One region of the Thauera sedimentorum genome, then DNA from elsewhere that is predicted to be linked to it. Evidence: predicted binding sites of a transcription regulator. Region 1 holds the regulator's gene; the other holds the start of a gene.

Region 1 (7,050 bases):
CAGGCCGGCAAGCCGTCCGGCATCCGTTCCGGTCAGCTGCAGGCCGGCGCGGTTGACCTCGACGATGCGGTGCGCCTCGTCCATGATCAGGATGCCCTCCTGTCCGCCCTCGAAGACGCTGGCCGCGAGCGCCAACTGTTCGGACTGGCGCACGATGCGCTCGCTCAGCGGGCGGATGGCGCGCGAAGTCAGTGCCGCGCCGACCAGCACCAGCAGGACGATGGTGCTCACCGGCACGATCAGCTCGTCCAGCGCGGGGCTGTAGAGCTGCGCACGGCCGGTGGTCATCGCCAGCGCCCACTCGGGCGCCTGCGGCAGGGGCATGATGAAGGCCACCTGGTTCGGTGCGCCGTGCAGCGGGAGGGCGTGGCCGGGGCTGGGCGGACGCTTGCTCAGCAGGGTGTGCAGCGGATCGTCCCCGGCGGCCGTCTGCAGCGTCCGTGTGGCGCCGGCGAAGTGCAGCAGACGGCCGTCGTCCAGGTTGGCGAGGTAGTAACGGGTCTCGCCGCCATACTCCTGAGCCTCGGCCAGCAGGCGGCCGAGTTCGACCAGCTGGAAGGCGATGATGTCGCTGCCGACGCGCTTGCCATCCGCCGCGAGGATGGGGGCGCCGACCACCAGGGTGGGCTCGCCATCGATCTCCACCGGACCGCGCAGCAGGGCCTCGCCGCTGCCGTCGGCGGGGTCCGGCCAGTGCTCCGGCGGCACGGTATGTCCCAGATGCACCACCGCTTCGCCGGCGGCGTCCAGGCGCACCATGCCGGCGATGCTGGGCGAATGCGCGAGCGCATCGCGCAGGCGGGGCGTGGTGAAGCGCTCCAGTTCGGGCAGGCTCAGTTCCCAGCGGTTGTAGCGTTCGAGCGCCTCGCGCAACTGCGTGCGGCTGGTCACCTGCAAGGCCACCGCGCGGAAGCGGGCCATCAGCTGCCCGGCGGCTTCGGCCTGGCTGCGGATGTTGTAGCCCACCGAGGTTTCGATCTGCTTGCGGGCGTCCAGATACAGGGGAAGGGCGGTGGCCAGGCCGGTCAGCAGGCCGGTGGCCAGGATGCCGCCCATGGCGAAGAGGCCGATACGCCGCTGCAGATGCGCAGTGTGGAAAGAGGTGCGATGCGGCGTCGACGGTGCGTTCATGGCGGGATTCTCGCACAGGGGAGCCCGCCCGACGGCTGCGGTGTTGCCATGTCCGGGGCGCTCGGCGACGCCTTGCAGCGGACGAATAGGCGGGGGAAACCCGGTTTATTCCTTCCTATCCGCAACGGGGTAGGCGGCCATAATCGGAACCATCCTGCGCTGAGAGCGCGGTAGTCGGAGAAACACCATGAACGTCAAACGCTATTTTGCCCAGACCGCCCGCGAAGCCCTGCGCGCGCTCAAGGAAGAACTCGGGGCCGACGCCATCGTCCTGTCCAACCGGGCGGTCGAGGGCGGGGTCGAGATTCTTGCCTTGCCGGGCGATGCGGTTGGTGCCTTGCCGTCCGCCACCCGCAGCCAGCGCCCCGTCGCGCAGGCGGTCGCGAGCGCAGCGGCGCAGCCCCCGGCGGAAGACGAAGACGACTACCGTGTCAGCCTGCGCGCCCGGCCCGCGGCGGCCCAGCGTCCCGCGCCGGCCCGTGCGGCCGCGCCGGCGATGCGCCCCTTCGCGCCGCCCCGGGTCGACCACGCCGACTACCCGCCGCGCAGCCGTGCGCCCTCGACCGCAGCCCTGGCCGCCGAGGCTGCCGATCCCTGGGCCGAGGCAATCGCCGCCGCCCAGGCTGCCACCGCGCCGGCCGTCGCACGCAAGCCCGCGCTGCGCGAGGATGCGCCCGCGCCGCGCCGCGAGGCTGTCGAGCGCGACAGCCGCGAGCAGGACGCCCGGGTGCGTGAACTGCAGGAAGCCAATACCAAGCTGATGGCCGAACTGTCCGGCATCCGCGGCATGATCGAACGCCAGCTCGCCGGCTTCGCCTGGGGCGAGACCCGCCGCCACGCGCCGGTGCGCGCCGACCTGGTCGGCGAGCTGCTGGAAGCCGGCTTCTCCGCCGCGCTGGCTCGCCGCCTGGTGGAGGCGGTCGCCGAGGACGCCGAGCCCGCGCAGGGCCGCGATGCGGTCAAGGCCGCGCTCAACCGCGAACTGCGTGCGCTGTCCTCCGACGCCGACCTGATCGACCGCGGCGGCGTGTATGCCCTGGTCGGCCCCACCGGGGTGGGCAAGACCACCACCACCGCCAAGCTCGCCGCGCGCTGCGTGGTGCGCCACGGTGCCGACAAGCTGGCGCTGATCACCACCGACGGCTACCGCATCGGCGCGCAGGAACAGCTGCGCATCTACGGCCGCATCCTCGGCGTGCCGGTGTTCTCGGTGCGCGACGCCGCCGACCTGCGCCAGACCCTGGCCGAGCTGCGCAACAAGCACATGGTGCTGATCGACACCGTCGGCGTCAGCCAGCGCGACCGCATGGTGGCCGAGCAGGCCGCGATGCTGCTGGGCGCCGGCAACGTGCGCCGCCTGCTGCTGCTCAACGCCACCTGCCGTGGCGACACTCTGGACGACGTGGTGCGCGCCTACAAGGGCCCGGACCTGGCCGGCTGCATCCTCACCAAGGTGGACGAAGCCGCTTCCCTGGCCCCGGCCATCGACGTGGCGGTGCGCCGCGAACTCGAACTGTTCTACGTGGCCAACGGCCAGCGCGTGCCGGAAGACCTGCACCTGCCCAACCGCGCCTACCTGCTGCACCGCGCGATGCGCGAGCAGGCCGAAGGCTCGCCGTGGAAGCTGCAGGGCGACGAAGCCGGCCTGATGCTCGCCGCCGGCGGCGCGGGAGCCTGATCATGATCGACGCACGGGAAGACCAGGCCGCCGGGCTGCGCCGTCTGTTCCGGCGTGCGCCGCCCACCGTGGTGGCGATGTACGCCACCGGACGTCATGGCGCGCACAACGCACTGCGTGCCGCCCACTGCATCGCCGGGCGCAGCGAGCGGGTGATCCTGCTCGACGAGGCCCCGGGCGAGGCCAGCCTCGCCGCGCGGCTCGACCTGCCGCAGGGTCCGGACCTGCTGAGCGTGCTCGACGGGCGCTGCACGCCGGCCGAACTGCTGCAACCCGTCCCCGGCCTGCTCGGGCGCATCGCCACCTCGGCCGCGGCGCTCGCGCTGCCGCTGCTCGACGCCGAGCGCCGCGAGGCGCTGCTCGGGGCGATCCGCCAGATCCAGCGCCACACCGGCTTCGTGCTGATCCACGCGGCGGCGCAGGGCGCAGACGACCCTTCGCCCTTCGTCTATGCGGCGCCGCGCCGCCTGGTGGTGGCCGAGGCCAGCGCCACCGGCGCCACCGAAGCCTACCGGGTGATCAAGCAACTCGCCGCCGCCGGAGCGGGCTCCCTGCATGTGGCGGTCGCGCGCGCCAAGAGCCGCGCCGAAGCGGCCGCCTTCTTCGACAGTCTCGACGCGCTGGTGCGCCGCCATGTCGGCGCCGCGCTGGCCTGGCTGGGCGAGGTCGAACGCGACGATCTTGCCGGCGGGCTTGCCCATCCGGTGGCCGAGTCCAGCCCGCGCGAGGCCGAGCACGCCTTCCTTCGCCGCCTGTCGGCCCTGGGGGCGGCCAGCGTGCCGCGCGCCCCGATGCGGAGGTGACGATCATGCTCGCACTCACGTATGCATCTGGTCATCGCGGCCCTGCTGCGGGAAAATGGCGAACCGCGGGCCAGAACGAAGGCCCGCCGCCCAAGACCAGCCGCAGGAAGAAGATTCAGGTCACCTGGATGTACGACGCCGAAGGGAATCTCGACAAGGACCACCTGGTGGAGGCCTACGCCCCGCTGGTCAAGCGCATCGCCTATCACCTGATGGCGAAGCTGCCGGCCAGCGTGGACGTCGACGACCTGATCCAGAACGGCATGATGGGCCTGCTCGACGCCATCAACCGCTACGAGGACGGCCTCGGCGCCCAGTTCGAGACCTATGCGGTGCAGCGGGTACGCGGCGCCATGCTCGACGGCCTGCGCGAGAACGACTGGCTGCCGCGCAGCCTGCGGCGCGACATGCGGCGCATCGAAACCGCCGTGCATACGCTGGAACAGCAGAACGGCCGCCAGCCCACCGAGGCCGAACTGGCCAGCGCGCTCGACCTGCCGCTGGCCGAGTACCAGCGCCTGCTGCAGGACGCGCGCGGCTATCAGCTGGTGCATTTCGAGGATTTCACCGACGGTGACGGCGAGGACTACTTCGAGCGCCACCTCGGCGTGCATGAGACCAATCCCGCCGACCTGCTGGAAGATGCCGACATGCGCGGCAACCTGGTCCTGGCCATCGACGACCTGCCCGAGCGCGAAAAACTCGTGATGGCCCTGTACTATGACGAGGAACTCAACCTGCGGGAGATCGGCGAGGTGCTCGGCGTTACCGAGTCGCGCGTCTGCCAGCTGCACAGCCAGGCGATAGCCCGCCTGCGCTCGCGCGTGCTGGGGCAGCGTGGCGCGGCGCCGGCGGCGCGCCGCGGTCGTCCGCCCAAGAAGCCGGCTGCCGGGGCCTGAGCCCCGCGGGCGGCGGAGACATCGTTCATGGACAGCATCAGCCTGGTCGGCCTTACCCTGGGCCTGGCGGCCATCCTGGTCGGCCAGATGCTCGAAGGCGGCCACATTGCCTCCCTGGTCCAGCCCACCGCGGCGCTCATCGTGCTCGGCGGCACGCTGGGCGCGGTGATGCTGCAGAGCCCCCTGCGGGTGTTCGTCGACGGCATGCGCATGAGCAAGTGGGTGTTCGTGCCGCCGGTGCTGGCACCGGCCGAGCTGATCACCATGGTGGTGAGCTGGAGCCACACCGCACGCAAGGAAGGTCTGCTGGCGCTGGAGAACCAGATTCCCCGCCTGCCCGAGCCCTTCATGCAGAAGGGCCTGCAGCTGCTGGTCGACGGGGTCGAGCCCGATCGCCTGCGTGAGGTCATGGACGTGGAGATCTCCGCCTGGGAGGCGCAGATGAAGCTCGGTTCCAAGATCTGGGAGGCCGCCGGCGGCTATGCGCCCACCATCGGCATCCTGGGCGCGGTGATGGGGCTGATCCACGTCATGGAGAACCTGTCCGATCCGTCCAAGCTCGGCTCGGGCATCGCGGTCGCCTTCGTCGCCACCATCTACGGCGTGGGCTCGGCCAACCTGATCTTCCTGCCGATCGCCAAGAAGCTCCAGGCGCATATCGCCAGCATGGTCTCGCAGCGCGAGATGCTGGTCGACGGCCTGGTGGGGATCGCCAACGGCGACAACCCGCGCATCATCGAAGGGCGCATGCAGGGCTACATCGTCTGAGGCCGCGGCCGGACGAGGAGGGGCGGTTCCCATGGGGCGGCGACGCAAGGCTGAGGAAGAACACGAGAACCACGAGCGCTGGCTCGTCTCGTACGCGGACTTCATCACCCTGCTGTTCGCCTTCTTCGTGGTGATGTACTCGCTCAGCTCGATCAACGAGGGCAAGTACCGCGTACTGTCCGATTCCCTGATGCAGGCCTTCCGCAGCGGGGCCATCCTCGAAGGCGCCCAGCAGGTCACCGAGCCCGCGGTGATCTCCGGTTCGGTGGTGCCGCCGATCGCCCGCAAGACACCCGAGCAGGTCCAGGAAGAGCAGCGCCGCCGCGACATCGCCAAGCGGATGAACAACATGGCCGACGAGATCCGTCGCGTGCTCGGACCGCTGACCCGCGACGGCCAGGTGACGGTGACCGAAGGCGCCCACGGCATCACCGTGGAAATCAACGCCAGCGCGCTGTTCCCGCCCGGCGAGGCCACCCTGGGCAGCGAGGCGGTGTCCGCGCTGCAGGCCGTGGCCGGCGTGCTCGCGGCGGCCACCTTCTCGATCACCATCGAGGGTCATACCGACAACGTGCCGATCAACACCTTCCGCTTCCCGTCCAACTGGGAGCTGTCGGCGGTGCGGGCCTCGTCGGTGGTGCGGCTGTTCGTCGAGTCCGGCGTCAATCCCGAACGGCTCACCGCGGCCGGCTACGCCGACCAGCGTCCGGTGGCGCCCAACAGCACGGAAGACGGCCGCGCGCGCAACCGGCGGGTGACCATCCTGATCGAGTCGATGATCGCCGAACCGCCGCCGGGCACGGCGCCGGGGCGCATCCGCCCGGACGATCCGATCCGCTCGGTGTTGCCCGAAACGCCGCCTGGCGACACCATTTTGGAACCTTGATTTGGGTCAATATTGCGCCGCCGCATCCGTCACATCATTGCAACATTCGAGACAAGGCGGAGCGCGATGATGGCGGAGCTTTTCCAGTGGAGTGACGAGTTCAGCGTGGGTGTCGGCGACATCGACGACCAGCACTTCGAACTCGTCGGCCTGCTCAACCAGTTGCACACGGCGGTGCGTGAGCGGCGCGGCTCGGCGGCGGTGCGCAGCACGCTGGACGAGCTGGTGGACTACACCCGTACCCACTTCGCGGTCGAGGAACGCATGATGCGCGACTCGGCCTACCCGGACTACGCCGAGCACCGCATCTACCATGAGGCGCTCATCGACCAGGTACGTGCGCTGCAGCAGAAGCTCGACTCTGGCGAGGCCTCGATCACCTTCGAACTGCTGCACTTCCTGCGCGTGTGGCTGGTGCGCCACATCTGCGAATCCGACAAGCGCTTCGGCAAGTGGTACCAGGAGCACGGCACCCGCGCCGACTGGATGCCGGCGATGCAGCAGGCGATGAAGCAGCGGCGCTGGTGGCAGTTCTGGCGCTGAGACGCGGAGGAAGACTGCTCGGCAGCCTTGCGCCAGCACGAGATTCCGAGCGTGTCGAAGCGTCGATTTTCTTTACACTTTTACTCAGATGCAGGTATCCATGCATACCTGCATTGCGGTAATTCCAAGCTAAGCCTCTGATCCAGCGGGGAATGCTCTTCCATTACGGTGTCCTGGAACGGATATTGCTGTACATCGCGGAGTGCGGTGTCGCGTCCGATGCGGCCCGCGGACAATTCCCGACTCGCTGGAGCAATCATGCGGACCTTCCTGCACACCGCCGGGCGCCACCTGGCTTCTTCCCTCATCGCCCTCGGCATCGGTTTCGCGGCGCCTGCCGCA
Region 2 (7,050 bases), on a different contig from region 1:
GTTGTTCGACACCGCAGCCTGCTGGCCAAGCGTGTGCTTGGCGCCGGTCATCGCGGTATAGATCAGGCGGTCCATGATGTGCTCCTGCGCGCCGGCGGGGTCTCCCCCGCCGTCGTCCTAGTTCATTACCTGAGGTTCACCAGCGTCTGCAGGATCTGGTCCTGGGTGCGGATCGACTGGGCGTTGGCCTGGTAGTTGCGCTGCTGGATGATGAGCTGCACCAGTTCCTGGGTCAGATCGACGTTGGAATCCTCGACCTGGCCGGCGGAGATGACCCCGTTCAGGCCCTCGCCCGCGGGTCCGAGCACCGGCTCGCCGGATTCCGGCGAATCGCGCCACAGGTTGTTGCCCAGCGAGGTCAGACCGTTCGGGTTGCGCACCGTGGCCAGGCCGACGATGCCGATATCCTTGGTCTGTCCGTTGGTGTAGCGCCCCTGGATCACGCCGTTCTGGCTGATCGACAGGCCGGCGATCTCACCGTCGGCATAGCCGTCCTGCGACAGCTCCTTCACCACCGAACCGCTGCTGCCCGACTGGGTGGCGCGGGCGAAGCTGATGCCGGACACAACGAAGGGGTTGGTCGAACCGTTGCCCAGGTCGCCGAAATCCGCCGACAGCAGATTGGTCGCCACCGGGGCGCCGCCGGAATCCAGGGTCTGGTTCAGCGTGCCGTCCTCGTTGAACTCCAGCGTGCCGAGCGGCGGGTTGGTCGGTGCCGCGCCGTCGAGACTGGTATAGACATCCCAGGTATTCACCGCGCTCTTGACGAAGTAGAACGACAGGGCATGGTCGATACCCAGGCTGTCGTACACCCGCACCGAGGTGGTGTAGCTGTAGCTGTCGGTATCGTTGATGTCGGGCGGGCTGGTGGCGATCACGTCCGCCTTGGCATTGAGGTTCAGGCCCACCGAGACGTTGTCGGTGGCACGGGCCCGGATGCCGGTGGGCGGAATGAACAGCGTGGTGTAGTTGGCGTTGCTCGGGTTGAGCGGCGCGCTCACGTCGCCACTGACCGGATCGGTTTCCTGGTAACCCATCAGGCGCTCGCCGGTGGCGTTGACCACGTAGCCTTCGTTGTCGATGTTGAACTGGCCGTTGCGGGTCAGCGCGGTCGTGCCGTCGCGCAGTTGCACGCGGAAGAAACCGTTGCCGTTGATCGCCATGTCCAGCGGATTGTTGGTGGTGGTCAGGTTGCCTTGGGTGAAGGCCTGGCGCACCGCATTGACGGTGCTGCCGATACCGATCTGGATGGTGCCGACCGCGCCGGTCAGCGAGGAGGCGAACACGTCGGCGAACTGCGCGGTCGCCCCCTTGAAGCCCACGGTGCTGGCGTTGGCGATGTTGTTGCTGACCACGTCGATGGCCTTGGACGAAGAGGCCAGGCCGCTCAAACCTTGTTGGAATGCCATGATCTTTGCTCCGGATCAGAGAATCTGCTTGATGTCGTCGAACTGGAAGATGCCGAGCGAGCCGACCTGCAGGTCGGTGCTCTTGGGTCCGCGAATGACGCCGGTGACCTGGCCGAACTCCAGCGTCTTGGCGCTCACCTTCTCGTCTCCCAGGGTCGCTTCCACGGCTACCGTGTAGCGGCCGGTGGCGGCCTGCTGGCCGTCGATGGCCACACCGTCCCAGACGAAGTTGTGGCTGCCGGCCTCCACGTCCTCCAACTCCATCTGGCCGACCTCCAGCCCGTTGGCGTCGCGGATGGTCAGCACCACCTTGTCGGCCGGCGTATCGAGCACGAAACCGCCCACGGCACCCGCCTCGGTGAGGATCAGGCCCTTGCCCTCGACCAGCACGCCGCGCCCCACCAGGGCCGCCGCCTGCATGGCCTCGGAGGACTCCTGCGAGGACACGAACTGCTGGAACATCTGGTTGAGCCGCTCGATGCCATCCACCGTGCTCATCTGCGCCAGCTGCGAGGTGACCTCGGCGTTCTCCATCGGATTCATCGGATCCTGGTTGCGCAGCTGGGTGGTCAGCAGGGTGAGGAAGCGCCCCTGCATGTCCTCGGTTTCCTTGGTCTCTGCCGACTCGTTGCGCGCCAGGCTGGACAGGACGTTCTTGGTTTCGCTTACCACGCTCATTTCAATCTCCGGACGGCATTGCCGATTGGGTCAAGGCCATCACAGCAAGAACCGTGCTCACTGCGCGCCAATCTGCAGCGTGCGCTGCAGCAGGGTCCGCGCGGTGCTCATCACTTCCGCATTGTTCTGGTAGGAGCGGGAGGCGGAGATCATGTTCACCATCTCCTCCACCACGTTCACATTGGGCATCTCCACGTAGCCCTCGGCGTTGGCGGCCGGGTTGTTCGGCTCGTACACCATGCGCATCGGCGCGGCGCTGTCGACCACCTGGGTGACCTGCACGCCGACTGCGTCCTTGCCGGCCCCCTGCACCGGGCGGGCGGCGAACACCACCTGCTTGGCACGATAGGGCTGGCCGTCCTCGCCGACCACGCTGTCGGCGTTGGCCAGGTTGGAGGCGGTGGTGTTCAGGCGCACCGACTGCGCGTTGAGCGCCGAACCCGCGATATTGAAGACATTGAGCATGCTCATGATCCGGCTCCCCTTGTCCTTACTGGCCCGAGATCGCGCGCTGCATTCCGCTCAGCAGGCCATTGATGAAGGTGACGCTGGCTTCGTAGTGGATGGAGTTCTCGGCAAAGGCCGCACGCTCGACATCCATGTTCACCGTGTTGCCATCGACCGAGGACTGGATCTCCTGGCGGTACTGGGCGAAGCGCTCCAGCGGATTCGACTGCGCCACACCCATGTGGCCGCCGGCGGTGGTCGCCAGCGCGAGCGGGCCGACGCGGCTACCTAGCACGCCCTGCAGCGTGCTGCGGAAATCGATGTCGCGCGCTTTGTAGTTGGGGGTGTCGGCATTGGCGATGTTCGACGCCAGCAACTGTTGGCGGTAGGCCTGGGTATTGAGCGCCGCCTGGTGCACTCGCAGGCTGTTGTCGAGCAGGTTTCTCATGGCATCACCTCATGTATTCGTACCGGCTGCCGTAAACGGTGCAAAGGCATCGGCATCGACTCCATTGCACCTTCCATGCCAGCGATATTAGTGGCGTGCAGGCAAGCACCTTGGGTGGATAAGACCGGTAAATACCGGCCAATTTGTCCGCTTGTCCGCTGCTGCCGGCAATCTCGTCCGTCCAGGGCGGCAAGCCTTGCCGCCCCCGGTGGACTTGCCGCTGCGCCGATGGGCGTGGTGCAATCGGCGCATGAAAGGAATGTCTACAGTCACCCGTATCGCAAGCGGCCTGCTGGCCATCTTCACGCTCGTCCTGCCGGCTGCCGCCCAGCAGGCGCCCGAGCCGGTGCACGAAGCAGCGCGAGCCTTTCTCGCGGCCGAAGCGGCCGGGCTGCCGGGCGAAGTCAGCGTGACCGTGGGGCGGATGGACCCGCTCAACCAGCTGCCGGCCTGTGCGGAGCTGGTGCCCTTCTTCCCGGCCGGCGCGCGTGCCTGGGGACAGACCAACGTGGGCGTGCGCTGTGAGTCGCCGGTCGAATGGACCATCTACCTGCCGGCCCGGGTCGAGGTGCTGACCGACTACGTGGTGGTGGCCCGTCCGCTGCGCCCCGGACAGATCGTCGGCCTGGCCGACCTGAAGCGCGAGCGGGGCGACCTGGCCGCACTGCCCGAGGCCACGATCACCGATCCGGCCCAGGCGGTCGGCCATCATGTGCGGATCGCGGTGGGCGCCGGTGCTCCGCTGCGCACCACCCACCTGCGCCTGCCGCCGGCGGTGCGCCAGGGGCAAAACGTCAAGGTGGTGAGCCGCGGCCCGGGTTTCAACGTGAGCAGCGAAGGGCGCGCGCTGAACGGCGCAACCGAGGGCGAGACGGTGCGCGTGCGCATGCCGAGCGGCCAGGTGATCTCGGGGATCGCGCGCAACGGAGGGGTCGTCGAGGTCGGTCTCTGATGCGACGCTCGCCACGCGAAAAAAATATCTGTAAAAATCGCTAAAGTTTTCCTTCGTCGCGCCGAAATACGTTACAGACAACACCCATCGGGAGTCATGCCGTGAAGATCGATAGCGCCGTCAAGTCGCTCGGCGGCCCGCAGGCCGGCGAGACGAAACCCCGCCAGCAGGCGGGAACCGGGCCGGCCCCAGCCGCCGGCGGAGACAAAGTGCAACTGTCCTCGCTGTCCTCGAGCCTGCAGAAGGCCGAGACTGCCATCGCCAATGCGCCGGTCGTCGACCGCGCCCGGGTCGACGAGATCCGCCAGGCGATCAGCGAGGGACGCTTCAAGATCGACGCCGGCCGCATCGCCGACGGCCTGATCGACAGCGTCCGCCAGATGCTGAACGAGAACCCCGGACACTCGTGAACCAGACCGAACGCCTGCAGTTTGCCCAGCTGATCGGCATGGAGGTCACGCAACTGCGTACCTTCATCACCCTGCTCGGCCGCGAGGAGAGCCTGCTGGTCGCGGGCGACACCGATGCGCTGCTGGCGCTCACCAACGAGAAGACCGAGCTCTACCACACCCTGCAGCGCCTGCACGACGCCCGCGCCATGCTGCTCGGCCGGCTCGGCCTGGCCAACTCCGGCGAGGCGATCCGCAGCCTGTGCGCCGACATGCCCGACACCCTCGCCCAGTGGGACGAAGTGCTGCGCCTCGCAGCCGAAGCGCGCGAGCGCAACAGCCTGAACGGCAAGCTGGTCATCGAGCGCATGCAGCACAACCAGGGGGCACTGTCCATCCTGCTGGCCGCGGCCGACCGGCCGCAGCTCTACGACGCCGACGGCCACGCCCGCACCACCGGCGGCGGACGCATCCTGGGCAGCGCCTGATCCCCCTTGCGTCGCAGCCCCGCTAGGAGCGGCCTTGGCCGCGATGAGGCCCGCGGGACGACGGACGCCGCAATCGCGGCCAAGGCCGCTCCTATGGAACGATGGGGACGATACCGGCATTCGTGCGGTCGCCCTGAGCTTTCCGCTCTCCCCTTTCCCTTCCCCCCGCTCCCGCCTTATCCTTGCGCCCGTCCTACACCGACGGGTCCGCGATGACTGGCAAGCAGCAGCAATACGACGAATCCTCCTTCCGCGTGCTGAAGGGGCTGGAACCGGTGCGCGAGCGCCCCGGCATGTATACCCGCACCGACAGCCCGGCGCACATCATCCAGGAAGTCATCGACAACGCCGCCGACGAGGCGCTGGCCGGCTTTGCGAAGAAGATCCACGTCACCCTGCACCTGGACGGCTCGGTCTCGGTGGCCGACGACGGCCGCGGCATCCCGGTCGGCCTGCACCCGGAGGAAGGCGTGCCGGTGGTGGTGCTGGCCTACACCCGGCTACACGCCGGCGGCAAGTTCAACAAGCGCGAGGGCAACAGCGCCTACGCCTTCTCCGGCGGCCTGCACGGCGTGGGCGTGGCGGTGACCAACGCGCTGTCGACCCGCATCGAGCTCGAGGTCAAGCGCGAAGGCAAGCAGTACCGCATCGATTTCGCCGACGGCGGCGAGCGCATCGGCGCCCTGCAGACGGTCGGCGACTGCGGCCGCCAGAGCGGCACCCGGGTGCAGGTGTGGCCGGACCCGAAGTACTTCGACAGCCCCAAGATCCCGCTCGGCGAGATCGAGCGTTTGCTGCGCTCGAAAGCCGTGCTGCTGCCCGGCGTCGCCGTGCAACTCGACATCGAGCAGCCCGCCGGCCCCGTGCTCACCAAGCGCTGGAGCTACCCGGAAGGCCTGGCCGGCTACATGAAGGAGCTGGCCGGCGACCTGGAGCCGGTGGCCCCGGTCTACACCGCCGAAGGCTATGCCGGCGCGGACGACGCCAACTTCGCCAAGGGCGAAGGCGCGGCCTGGGCGGTGGCCTGGTTCGAGACCGCAGTGCCGAGCGAATCCTATGTGAACCTGATCCCCACGGTGGCCGGCGGCACCCACGAATCCGGCCTGCGCGCCGGGGTGTTCGAGGCGGTCAAGTCCTTCATCGAGCACCATGCGCTCTTGCCGCGCGGCATCAAGCTGCAGCAGGAAGACGTGTGCGGGCGGATGAGCTTCGTGCTCTCCGCACGCCTGCTCGACCCGCAGTTCCAGGGCCAGGTGAAGGAAAAGCTCAATTCGCGCGAGGCGGTGAAGCTGGTCTCCGGGCAGATCCGCGACCCCTTCGAGATCTGGCTCAACAACCACGTGGAAGCCGGCAAGGCGATCGCGGAACTCTCCATCCGCCAAGCCCAGGCGCGGCAGAAGAGCGCGCAGAAGGTCGAGCGCAAGAAGAGCTCCGGCGTCGCGGTGCTGCCGGGCAAGCTGTCCGACTGCGAATCCGAGGACATTGAGCGCAACGAGCTCTTCCTGGTCGAGGGCGACTCCGCCGGCGGCTCGGCCAAGATGGCGCGCAACAAGGAAACCCAGGCCATCCTGCCGCTACGCGGCAAGGTGCAGAACGCCTGGGAGATCGACCCCGACCGCCTGCTGGCCAACGCCGAGATCCATGACATCGCGGTGGCCCTGGGGGTGGACGCGCACCGCGCCGACAGCGAGCCGGACCTCTCCGGCCTGCGCTACGGCAAGATCATCATCATGTCGGACGCCGACGTGGACGGCGCCCACATCCAGACCCTGCTGCTGACGCTGTTCTTCCGCCACTTCCCCAAGCTCATCGAGCGCGGCCACATCTACGTCGCCCAGCCGCCGCTCTACCGCATCGACGTGCCCGCCCAGGGCAAGAAGCGCCCGGCGCGCCGCCTGTACGCGCTCGACGAAGGCGAACTCACCGCGATCCGCGACCGCATGGTGCAGGAAGGCTTCCGCGCCGAGGCCATCGAGGTCGGCCGCTTCAAGGGCCTGGGCGAGATGAACCCCGACCAGCTGCGCGAGACCACCATGGACCCGGCCACCCGCCGCGTGCTGCCGGTGGCGGTGCGCCCCGAGGCGCTGGAAGACACCCTGCGCATGTTCACCCTGCTGATGGGCAAGGGCGAAGCGTCGGGGCGACGCGCCTGGATGGAAGAGAACGGCGACTCCGTGGAGGCGGATATCTGAACCTCGCCGACGCCCGCAGGCATCGGCTGCGACACGGTATATACTAA

The links. Region 1 encodes FliA, which starts transcription of late flagellar genes. Its sites were predicted from a motif close to CTAAAGTTNNNNNNNNNNNNGCCGNTA; they were not measured.
Region 2: flgM (flagellar biosynthesis anti-sigma factor FlgM) is a predicted target of FliA. The motif match lies at 3,975-4,001, and genes of this name have one in related genera.

Annotation. Positions count from the first base shown of each region.
Region 1 covers NZ_JACTAH010000003.1:78,350-85,399, reverse strand. Annotated here, with positions in the region: gene IAI53_RS17705 (bifunctional diguanylate cyclase/phosphodiesterase) at 1-1,131, opposite strand, end outside; gene flhF (flagellar biosynthesis GTPase FlhF) at 1,319-2,809, shown strand; gene IAI53_RS17695 (MinD/ParA family ATP-binding protein) at 2,812-3,612, shown strand; gene IAI53_RS17690 (RNA polymerase sigma factor FliA) at 3,741-4,511, shown strand; gene IAI53_RS17685 (flagellar motor protein) at 4,539-5,279, shown strand; gene motD (flagellar motor protein MotD) at 5,311-6,165, shown strand; gene IAI53_RS17675 (bacteriohemerythrin) at 6,232-6,708, shown strand; gene IAI53_RS18685 (PEP-CTERM sorting domain-containing protein) at 6,967-7,050, shown strand, end outside.
Region 2 covers NZ_JACTAH010000001.1:507,260-514,309, reverse strand. Annotated here, with positions in the region: gene flgF (flagellar basal-body rod protein FlgF) at 1-75, opposite strand, end outside; gene flgE (flagellar hook protein FlgE) at 126-1,409, opposite strand; gene IAI53_RS02320 (flagellar hook assembly protein FlgD) at 1,425-2,087, opposite strand; gene flgC (flagellar basal body rod protein FlgC) at 2,145-2,558, opposite strand; gene flgB (flagellar basal body rod protein FlgB) at 2,578-2,982, opposite strand; gene flgA (flagellar basal body P-ring formation chaperone FlgA) at 3,242-3,934, shown strand; gene flgM (flagellar biosynthesis anti-sigma factor FlgM) at 4,036-4,344, shown strand; gene IAI53_RS02295 (flagella synthesis protein FlgN) at 4,341-4,811, shown strand; gene IAI53_RS02290 (DNA topoisomerase IV subunit B) at 5,024-7,003, shown strand.